One region of the Bradyrhizobium sp. 604_D8_N2_3 genome, then DNA from elsewhere that is predicted to be linked to it. Evidence: riboswitches for the same ligand, from Rfam matches in the RefSeq annotation. Region 1 holds a riboswitch; the other holds the start of a gene.
The links. A riboswitch is a leader RNA that binds a small molecule or an ion and turns the genes downstream of it on or off. The one in region 1 is predicted to bind glycine.
Positions count from the first base shown of each region.

Region 1 (5,403 bases):
GGAAGATCATCGCCATCTGCGTCGCGCGGAGCTGGCGCAGGCGGCGATCGGTCGCGGTGAGAATCTCTTCGCCGACCAGCTTGACGCTGCCGCCGGTCGGAACCAGCGTGCCCTTCGGCAGCAGGCCCATCGTGGTGAGCGAGGTCACCGACTTGCCCGAGCCGCTTTCGCCGACGAGACACAGTGTCTCGCCCTTATGCACCTGGATCGAGATCCCGTCGATGATGTTTGCGCCCTTCGGCTTCTTGCCGATGGAGACGACGAGGTTGTTGATGTCGAGAATTGGGTTGGTCATCACTTGATCCGTCATCACTTGCCCTCCCGCTGCTTCATGCGGGGATCGAGGGCGTCGCGGGCGGCGTCGCCGATCAGATTGATGCTGAGGATGGCGATCGAAAGCAGCAGGCCCGGCCAGAAGATCAGCGTCGGCTTGAGCTGAAAATACTGACGGCCCTCGGCCATGATGTTGCCCCAGGTCGGCGTCTCCGGCGAGATGCCGGCGCCGAGGAAGGAGAGGATGGCCTCGGTCAGGATCGCGGAAGCGCAGACATAGGTGCCCTGGACGATCAGCGGCGCGATCGTGTTCGGCATCAGATGGCGCCACATGATCTTCGGCAGGCTGGAGCCGACCGAGATCGCAGCCTCGACGTAAGGCTCCTCGCGCGCGGACAGCACGACCGAGCGTACCAGGCGTGCCACGCGCGGTATTTCGGGGATGGTGATCGCGACCAGCACGGTCCAGATGCTGGCGCCGGACAGCGACACCACGGCGATCGCGAGCAGGATGCTCGGCATCGCCATGAGGCCGTCCATGACGCGCATCAGGACGGCATCGACCAGCTTGAAGAAGCCGGAGACGAGGCCGATCGCAAGGCCGATGACGATCGACAGGATCGCCGAGCCGATGCCGATCAGGAGCGAGATGCGGCCGCCATAGATGACGCGCGACAAGAGGTCACGGCCATAGGCGTCGGTGCCGAGCAGGAACTGCGCCGAGGCCGGCTTCAGCCGCTGCGAGGGCGCAAGCTGGACCGGATCGTGCGGCGCGATCAGCGGCGCCAGGATCGAGACCAGCACGATCAGCGCGAGCAGGATCGTGGCCGCCGCAATGATCGGCGTCGAGGTGAGGAATCCGAAACGCGGCCGCAGTGGCGACGTGATCGGAATGGACGACTGGGGGAGGCTATCGACGGACATATTGTTGGTATCCTTGCCTCAGTACCGGATCCGGGGATCGAGCAGCGTATAGGCGACGTCGATCAGGAGATTGACGACGACATAGATCAGCGACGTCAGCAGGATCATCGCCTGGATGACCGGATAGTCGCGCGCCAGCACAGCGTCTACCGTGAGGCGGCCGATGCCGGGGATGTTGAACACGCTCTCGGTGACGACGACGCCGGAAATCAGCAGCGCAAAGCCGGTGCCGATTACGGTGATGACGGGCACCGCGGCATTGCGCAGCGCATGGCGCATCATCACGGCGACCTCGTTGATGCCCTTGGCGCGGGCGGTGCGGACGTAGTCCTCACCGAGCACGTCGAGCATCGCCGCACGCGTCATGCGCGCGATCAGCGCGATGTAGATGAACGAGAGCGCGCAGGTCGGCAGGATGATGCGCTCGAAGAACGGTCCAAAGCCGTTGAAGATGCTGCGGAAGCCCTGCACCGGCACCCAGCGCAGGTCGATCGCGAAGACCTCGATCAGGAGATAGCCGACCACGAACACCGGCACGGAGAAGCCGAGCACGGAGAGGCCCATCACGAAACGGTCGATCCAGGTGCCGTGCTTCCACGCCGCGATGACGCCGAGCGGCACGGCGACGATCACGGCGAGAATGATCGTCGAGAGCGCGATCGAAATCGACGGCTCGACGCGCTGGCTGATCATCTTCATGACTGGCAGGTTGGAGATCAGCGACGTTCCGAGATCGCCGTGCAGCAGCTTGTTCACCCAGGTGATGAATTGCACGATCAGCGGTTCGTTGAGGCCGAGCGAGTCGCGGATGCGTTCCAGCCGTTCCGGCGTGGCGTTATCGCCGGCGAGAATGGCGGCGGGATCGCCCGGCGTCAGCCGCAGCAGCAGGAAGACGAACAGCGCGACGACGCCCATCACGGGCACCGCGGCCAGAACGCGGCGAATGAGATAACCTAGCATGCACCTATCTCCGGCTGCGGAACTTGTGGGGCCGAGAGGCCCCTGTGGAATCGGTTCTGTCTATCATGCACGCCTGTCACTCGGGCTGGAAAGCCGGCCGGAGAAGCCGACCTTTCGGGGCAAATTGTGTGCCAAGGGCAGGGCGGTCGCAAGAGGCCGCCGAGCCTCCGATATCGGCCACTCAGGATGCATGGCGGAACTCGCGCTCAACCCTGAGTGAGGGTGCGGTCGGCGGTGCGTTGAGCCCGCGCCAGCCGTCGATGGTCCCGGCAATCATCTGCGCGGTCGCCGCCGACAAGGTCCAGCCGAGATGGCCGTGACCGGTGTTGAAGAACACGCCCGGCATCCGTCCTGCGCGCACCACGGGCATCATGTTCGGCATCATCGGCCGCAGCCCGGCCCAAGGCACGACCTTGGACGTTTCGACGCCGGGGAAGTTGCTGCGCACCCAGTCGACCAGCGGCTGCACGCGGTCGGCGCGGATGTCGCGGTTGAAGTCGTTGAATTCGGCGGTGCCTGCGACGCGGAAACGATCGGCGCCGAGCCGGCTGGTGACGATCTTGGCGGCTTCGTCGAGCAGGCTCACGGTCGGCGTCGCATTGCGGCTTGCGGCAGTGTCGAGCTGAACGGTGATCGAATAGCCCTTCACCGGATAGACGTTGACGCGCTCGTCGAGGAGGGCGGCGAAGTGGCGGCTGGCCACACCGGCGCAGACCACGACGCCATCCGCCTTCAGCATGCCGCGCGCGGATGCGACAGCATCACTGGCCGAAAGATCAGCCCAGCCGATGACAAAGCCGCCACCTGCCTGGGCAATGGAATCGATGTTGGCTTCGTGGATAAAGGTCGCGCCGCGCCGCTTGCAGGCTTCCGCAAGTCCGCGCGTGAACTTGTGGATATCGCCGGTCGCATCCGACGGCGTGTAGAAGCCGCCAAAATAGTCCTTGCGCAGCGTCGGCTCGATGGCGCGGATCTCCTCCGGCGTCACCGGGCGGCGATCGAGCCCGCCTTCCTTCAGCAGCGCATTGACCTGCAGGCCGGATTCAAAACCCCTCTTGTCGTGATAGATGTGCAGGATGCCGCGGCGTTCGAGATCGAAGTCGATGCCTTCGCGCTCCGCGATCTCGAACAGATGCTTGCGGGCTTCGATCGCGAGCCGCGTGGTCTGAACCGTGTTGGCGCGGTAGTTGCCGATATTGGCGACGAACTCGCTCATCCACGAATATTTGTGCCAGTTCGGCCGCGGGTTCATCAGCAGCGGCGCATCGCGCCGGAACATCCAGCGCAGGCCTTTCAGGATCGTGGCGGTGCTGTTCCACACTTCGGCATTGCTGGCGGAGAGCTGTCCGCCGTTGGCGAAGGACGTCTCCATCGCGGCGTAGCGGTGCTTGTCGAGCACCGTCACCTTGTATCCGCGTTCGAGCAGGGCATAGGCGGTCGTTACGCCGGTGATGCCGGCGCCGATGATGGCGATATGGGTCATGGCAGGTTCGGGGCTCCCGTGAGTTAGAGTCGGCTAACCGCCGGCCAAAGGCCGTTGGCGGCGCCCCATCTGTCACGGTTACCTGAGAGCTTGATCCGGCGCGGACCTCGGCGAGGTCAGCTCCGGACTATCCCCTTCGGTGGACGTCACGACCACATTGGCCGTGCCGCCTCTCTCCAGATCGTCCTGACGATACGGTCCTTTTGCCTGAGAGTTTCCGGGGCGGTTGCTCCGTCGGCGCCGCAACGAAAGCCTGAACTCTCGTTGCGATCTCTCCCGCATCGTCGCGTGGACAATCGAGCAGTACGATGCGCCTCATTTTTGGACAAGGCTAAATTTAAACCGCGACTGCCAACGCATTGTGCAGTGCGAAGGCTGCGCTGTCAGTCGAGCGTCGCCAGCAAGCCCGCCATCAGGCGCCCGCGTTCAACCAGGCTCTCGACCTCGATGAACTCCTCCAGCGTGTGGCCGTTGCCGCCGCGCACGCCGAGGCCGTCGAGCGTCGGGATGCCCATCGCGCCGGTAAAGTTGCCGTCGGAGCCGCCGCCGGAGCTCGCATGCGGCAGCTCAGTGCCGAGCGATTTGGCGATGCCGCGCGCCTTTTCATACAGCGCCATGGTGCCGGCATCGGGCTCCCATACGGGGCGCGTGACGCCGCGCGTCACCTTGAACGTGACATCATTGGACGTGCCCGACAGCGCCAGCATCCGCTCGACGCCGCGGTCGAGATCGGCCTGGCGCTTGGCCATGGACAGCGCCTCGCCGGTGGCGGTCGTGGCAACGCAATTGACCCATTGTCCGCCATGCACGACGCCGACCGAGAAAGTGCAGTCCTCCGTCGTCATCGCGTCGATGGCGAGGATCTGCCGCGCCATCTCGCGGATCGCCGAGCGTCCGGCCGACAATGTCGCGCCGGCATGGCTCGGCCGGCCCGTCGCTTCCAGATTGAACCGCGCGATGGCGTAACGTCCGGTGGTGACACCGTTGTCGGCGCGGCCCGGTTCGGGCACCAGCACATATTTGTTGCGCGCGGCTTCCGCCTCGATGATGTCTCGCGTCGAGGGCGTGCCGACTTCCTCGTCGGGCGTGAACAGCACGGTGATCGGCAGCGGCGTGGTGAAGGAAGCGCGTGCCAGCTGCCGGATCGCTTCCAGCGAGAGATAGTTGCCGCCCTTCATGTCGTAGATGCCGGGGCCGTAGCACTTGTTGCCATCGCGCCGCCATTTCAGCTTCTCGATGGTGCCGACCGGGTGGACGGTATCCATGTGGCCGGCGATCAGGATGCCCGGCTCGCCCTGTTTCGGATGCGGGAAGCGCGCGCGGATCACGCCGCCGAAGCCCTGTCGACCGCCGATGCGTTCGATCGTCGCACCCATGATCGCCATATCCCGCGCTGCGATATCGAGCATGCGGTTGACGGCGCCCGCGTCCCAGGTCGGGCTCTCGCATTCCACCCAGGTGCGCAGGCCCTCGAGCATCGCCTCGGAATCGAAGGGAAGATTGGCTGGATTCATCTTAATGTCTCTCAAGCTCGAAAGATGGAACGCGCATTGCATTGGCGCGGACGGGACTGGCGGAAAGCGTTGTAGAGCCAAACCGATCTTTGTGGAGCCCGTGGGCGCGCCGCTTGGGGCTGCAGCGAAACCGGATTGACGCGCTCAGCACTGTCTGCAAGTCTCGAAAGACAAAGGCATCGCATGAGGTTAGTTCGCCTAAAGAACGAACCGAATGCTCAACCAATAACCTGCCTTTGAACAGTTTCA
Region 1 covers NZ_JBPWPM010000001.1:5,902,947-5,908,349, reverse strand. The annotation lists gene AB7245_RS28375 (ABC transporter ATP-binding protein) at 1-295, opposite strand, end outside; gene AB7245_RS28370 (ABC transporter permease) at 310-1,197, opposite strand; gene AB7245_RS28365 (ABC transporter permease) at 1,216-2,157, opposite strand; gene AB7245_RS28360 (D-amino acid dehydrogenase) at 2,339-3,640, opposite strand; glycine riboswitch at 3,708-3,822, opposite strand; glycine riboswitch at 3,826-3,929, opposite strand; gene AB7245_RS28355 (M20/M25/M40 family metallo-hydrolase) at 4,024-5,154, opposite strand.

Region 2 (5,403 bases), 160 kb from region 1:
AAGGCATAAGAGAGCCGGTCGGACAGCGCGGAGCCGTTGCGCTGGGTGTGCCCCGCCACGGTCCACAGCCGCGCCAGATATTCGAGCGCGAACACGATGACGGCGAGGACGGCGACCGCGCTGAACAGCGTGTCGAACCGCGCGTCGAGCTCCGGCACCGAGGCGAGGATCATCGCGACCACGTCGAGCACGATGACGCTGATGATCACCTGGATGAAGCGCGACCCGATCGAGTAGGCGAGCGGATCGTGCTCCAGCAATTCGTACAGGCGATCCCTTAGGTTGGGATCGGCCGAGCCACGTCCTCGCGGAACGAGGCGCATGGCCGTTTACGCGCCTGCCATCGCTTTTTCGATCGCCGCGAGCGCCTCGGGCGCCTTGGCGCCATCGGGACCGCCAGCCTGCGCCATGTCGGGCCGGCCGCCGCCGCCCTTGCCGCCGAGCGCCTCGGAGGCGACGCGCACCAGGTTCACGGCATTGAAGCGCGCGGTGAGATCGGCGGTGACGCCGACCACGATCCCGGCCTTGCCGTCCTCGGTGACGCCGACGATGGCGACCACGCCGGAGCCGATCTGCTTCTTGCCGTCGTCCGCAAGGCTCTTGAGATCCTTCATCTCGATGCCCTCGACCGCGCGCGCCATCAGCTTGACGTCGCCGACCTCGCGCACGCCTGCGGCTGCGCCGTTCCCGACGGATGTACCGCCGCCCATCGCGAGCTTCTTGCGGGCGTCGGAGAGCTCGCGCTCGAGCTTCTTGCGCTCCTCCATCAGGGCTGTGATGCGCGCCGGAACGTCGTCGATCGAGGTGCGCAGCTCGTTGGCCGCGGTCTTCGCCAGCGCCATGGTCTCGTTGGCGTGCCTGCGCGCATAGTTGCCGGTCAGCGCCTCGATGCGGCGCACGCCGGAGGCCACCGCGCTCTCGCCGGTCAGCGTGATCAGGCCGATGTCGCCGGTGCGCTTCACATGGGTGCCGCCGCAGAGCTCGACCGACCAGCCGAGCGCGTTGGCACCGCGCTCCCGCGCGGTCCGGCCCATCGAGACGACGCGAACCTCGTCGCCGTATTTCTCGCCGAACAGGGCGCGCGCGCCGGCCTCGCGCGCTTCGTCCACGCCCATGACGCGCGTGGTGACCTCGTCATTCTCCAGCACCACGTCGTTGGCGATGTCCTCGACGCGGGCGAGCTCTTCCGCCGTGATCGGCTTCGGATGCACGAAGTCGAAGCGCAGACGGTCGGGCGCGACCATCGAGCCGCGCTGGGCGATGTGATCGCCGAGCACCTGGCGCAGCGCCTCGTGGATGAGATGCGTCGCCGAGTGATGCGCGCGGATCGAGGAGCGCCTGCCGTGATCGACCTCGAGCTGGAGCGCGGTGCCGAGCTTCAGCTCGCCGCTCTCGACGGTGCCGACGTGAACGAAGAGATCGCCGAGCTTCTTCTGCGTGTCGGTGACGCGGAACTTGATGCCGCCTTCGCCGCTGAGCACGCCGGTGTCACCGACTTGGCCGCCGGACTCCGCGTAGAACGGCGTCTGGTTGAGCACGATCGCGCCGGTCTCGCCGGCCTTGAGGCTCGCGGTTTCCTGGCCGTCCTTCACCAGCGCGGAGACCACGCCTTCGGCGCTCTCGGTCTCATAGCCCAGGAATTCGGTGGCCCCGAGCTTCTCGCGCAGCGGGAACCAGATCGCTTCGGAAGCCGCCTCGCCCGAACCCTTCCAGGACTCGCGCGCCTTGGCCTTCTGGCGCTCCATCGCGTCGGTGAACGAAGCTTGATCCACGCCGATGCCGCGCGACTTCAGCGCGTCCTGGGTCAGGTCGAGCGGGAAGCCGTAGGTGTCGTACAGCGTGAAGGCGACGTCGCCGTCGAACATGTCGCCTTTCTTCAGGGACGCGCTCTTCTCGTCGAGGATGGCAAGGCCGCGCACCAGCGTCTTGCGGAAGCGGGTCTCTTCCAGCCGCAGCGTCTCTTCGATCAAATTCTCCGCGCGCATCAGATCGGGATAGGCCTGGCCCATCTCACGCACCAGCGCCCAGACCAGGCGATGCATCAGCGGCTCTTTCGCACCCAGCAGCTGCGCATGGCGCATCGCGCGGCGCATGATCCGGCGCAGCACATAGCCGCGGCCCTCGTTCGAGGGCAGCACACCGTCTGCGACCAGGAAGGCGGAGGAACGCAGATGGTCGGCGATGACGCGGAACGAGGCCACGGTCTGCTCGTTCGGCCCGGCGCCGAGCGCTGACGACGTCGCATCGATCAGATGGCGGAACAGATCGGTCTCGAACACGCTGTCGACGCCCTGCATGATGCTGGCCATGCGCTCGAGGCCCATGCCGGTGTCGATCGAGGGACGCGGCAGATCCACGCGCTCCTCCTTCGTCACCTGCTCGTACTGCATGAACACCAGGTTCCAGAATTCGAGGAAGCGGTCGCCGTCCTCTTCCGGCGAGCCCGGAGGTCCGCCCCAGATGTGATCGCCGCGGTCGATGAATATCTCCGAGCACGGGCCGCACGGGCCGGTGTCGCCCATCGCCCAGAAATTGTCCGAGGTCGGGATGCGGATGATGCGGTCGTCGGAGAAGCCCGCGATCTTCTTCCACAGCCCAGCCGCCTCGTCGTCGGTGTGGTAGACGGTGACGAGCAGCTTGTCTTTCTTGAGCCCGAACTCCCGCGTGATCAGGGTCCAGGCCAGCTCGATCGCGCGCTCCTTGAAATAGTCGCCGAACGAGAAATTGCCGAGCATCTCGAAGAAGGTGAGATGGCGCGCGGTGTAGCCGACATTGTCGAGGTCGTTGTGCTTGCCGCCGGCGCGCACGCATTTCTGCGAGGTGGTGGCACGCTGATAGGGCCGCTTCTCGACGCCGGTGAAGACGTTCTTGAACTGCACCATGCCGGCATTGGTGAACATCAACGTCGGGTCGTTGCGCGGCACCAATGGCGAGGACGACACGATCTCGTGGCCGTTCTCGGCAAAGAAGTTCAGAAAGGTCGACCTGATCTCGTTGACGCCGCTCATGTTCATCCAATCGGGTGTGCTTGGACCCGCGATACGCCATCCAAACCGGGCATTTGGGCTGATATCTGCGCGTCAAAGCGCTTTTAGACAAGGCCAGCTGCGCTGTCCAGAAACTGTGCAAGGAGATCAGTGAGTTGCCGCAGGCGCGCAACCCCGTTTGCAATCCCGTTGAAAGCCGCCAGGTGCGCGTTGACAGGCTTGGCCGGCCTGTGGTCTGTACCCATCTGTATCGTACGGCCACGTCGGGAGAGACCGGCTTTGGTGCCGGCGCCGAAGGAGCAACCGCCCCGGAAACTCTCAGGCAAAAGGACCGCGTGGCTTTGACGACATCTGGAAAGAGGCGCCGACGGGCATAGCCCGGACGACGTCCGCCGACGGGATAATACTCTCAGGCACAGCGACAGATGGGGCTTCGACTGGTTGCTACCGGGGAATCGTCCCCGGGGAACCGCCGAGGGCCCCGTGATGCTTGCGCGCGACGACCAAGATTCCCTGAAACGTACGCCCCTTCACGGGCTTCATGTCTCCCTCTGCGGCAAGATGGTGCCGTTCGCGGGCTATGACATGCCCGTGCAGTACCCCGCGGGCGTCCTGAAGGAGCACCTCCATACCCGTTCCTCCGCCGGCCTGTTCGACGTCTCCCACATGGGCCAGCTCGCGCTTCGGCCGAAGTCGGGCAAGGTCGAGGACGCCGCCCGCGCGCTGGAACGGCTGGTGCCGCAGGATATCGTGGCGGTTGCCCCGGGACGGCAGCGCTATGCCCAGTTCACCAATCCGGACGGCGGGATTCTCGACGATCTGATGGTCGCCAATTTCGGCGATCACCTGTTCCTGGTCGTCAACGCCGCCTGCAAGGAAGGGGACGAGGCGCATCTGCGCGCGCATCTCTCGGATGACTGCATCATCGATTCGCTTCAAGACCGCGCGCTGATCGCGCTGCAGGGCCCGAAGGCGGAAGCCGCATTGGCGAAATTGTGTGCAGAGGCGCCCTCCATGAAGTTCATGGACGCCGGCCCGCACAAGGTTGCCGGTCTCGACTGCTTCGTCTCGCGCTCCGGCTACACCGGCGAGGACGGGTTCGAGATTTCGGTCCCCGCGGCCGATGCCGAGCGCCTCGCCAGGACGCTGCTGGACAATCCCGACGTGATGCCGATCGGCTTAGGGGCCCGCGACAGCCTGCGGCTGGAAGCCGGGCTCTGCCTCTACGGCCACGACATCGACACCGCCACCACGCCGGTCGAGGCCGCGCTGGAATGGTCGGTGCAGAAGAGCCGCCGCAGCGGCGGCGCCCGCGCCGGTGGCTTCCCCGGCACTGATGTGATCCTCGCTCATTTCGACAACGGCGCGAGCCGCCGCCGGGTCGGCCTGCGCACGGAAGGCCGCGCGCCGGTGCGCGAGGGCGCGCCGCTGTTTGCGGATGAAGCGGGCGGCGAGCCGATCGGAAAGGTCACCTCGGGCGGTTTCGGCCCGAGCCTGAACGCGCCCGTCGCGATGGGCTATGTGCCCATGGCATCGAGCGCGCTCGATACAAAACTCTTCGCCGAAGTGCGCGGCCAGCGGCTGCCGCTCACGGTCGCCGCCATGCCCTTCGTAAAAAACACCTACAAACGCTGAGGACTGAGAAAATGACCACGACGCTGTACTCCTCCGACCATGAATGGCTGGCCATCGACGGCGACGTCGCCACCGTCGGCATCACCGACTACGCGCAGTCGCAGCTCGGCGACGTCGTATTCGTCGAGTTGCCGAAGGTCGGCCGCAGCCTGAAGAAGGCGGAAGCCGCCGCCGTCGTGGAATCGGTGAAGGCCGCCTCCGACGTCTACGCGCCTGTCACCGGCGAAGTGCTCGAGACCAACGACGCGCTCGCCGCCGAACCGGCGTTGGTGAACTCCGACGCGCAAGGCAAGGCGTGGTTCTTCAAGATCAAGATTGCCGACAAGAGCGAGCTCGGCGGCCTCATGGATGAAGCCGCCTACAAGGCCCACACGGCGTGAAATGAAGCGAACTCTGACCTCATATTCGGTGTCATCACCCGCCTTGTGCGCACTGCGCACTGGGGCGGGTGATCCAGTACGCCGCGGCTTCTCGGCTCAAGCCGTGACGCCTGCGTTTACTGGATGCCCCGCCTTCGCGGGGCATGACGGCGACAGCGAAATCTAAAGCGAGGACCCATGATGACCGCGCACCGCAAATCCAATGGCGACACCGCCGCCACCTTCGTTCGCCGCCACATCGGCCCGTCGGCGCGCGACGTCACCGCAATGCTGGAGGCCGTCGGCGCCAAGAGCGTGGACGCCCTGATGGCGGAGACGCTGCCGGCCTCGATCCGGCAGACCGCCCCGCTCGATCTCGGCAAGCCCTTGAGCGAGACCGAGGCGATCGCGCACATGGCCGA
Region 2 covers NZ_JBPWPM010000001.1:6,060,439-6,065,841, forward strand. The annotation lists gene AB7245_RS29165 (cyclic nucleotide-gated ion channel) at 1-323, opposite strand, end outside; gene alaS (alanine--tRNA ligase) at 330-3,008, opposite strand; glycine riboswitch at 3,242-3,330, shown strand; gene gcvT (glycine cleavage system aminomethyltransferase GcvT) at 3,474-4,622, shown strand; gene gcvH (glycine cleavage system protein GcvH) at 4,634-5,002, shown strand; gene gcvP (aminomethyl-transferring glycine dehydrogenase) at 5,183-5,403, shown strand, end outside.
Region 2: another riboswitch for glycine. It lies ahead of gcvT (glycine cleavage system aminomethyltransferase GcvT); the one in region 1 lies ahead of AB7245_RS28360 (D-amino acid dehydrogenase).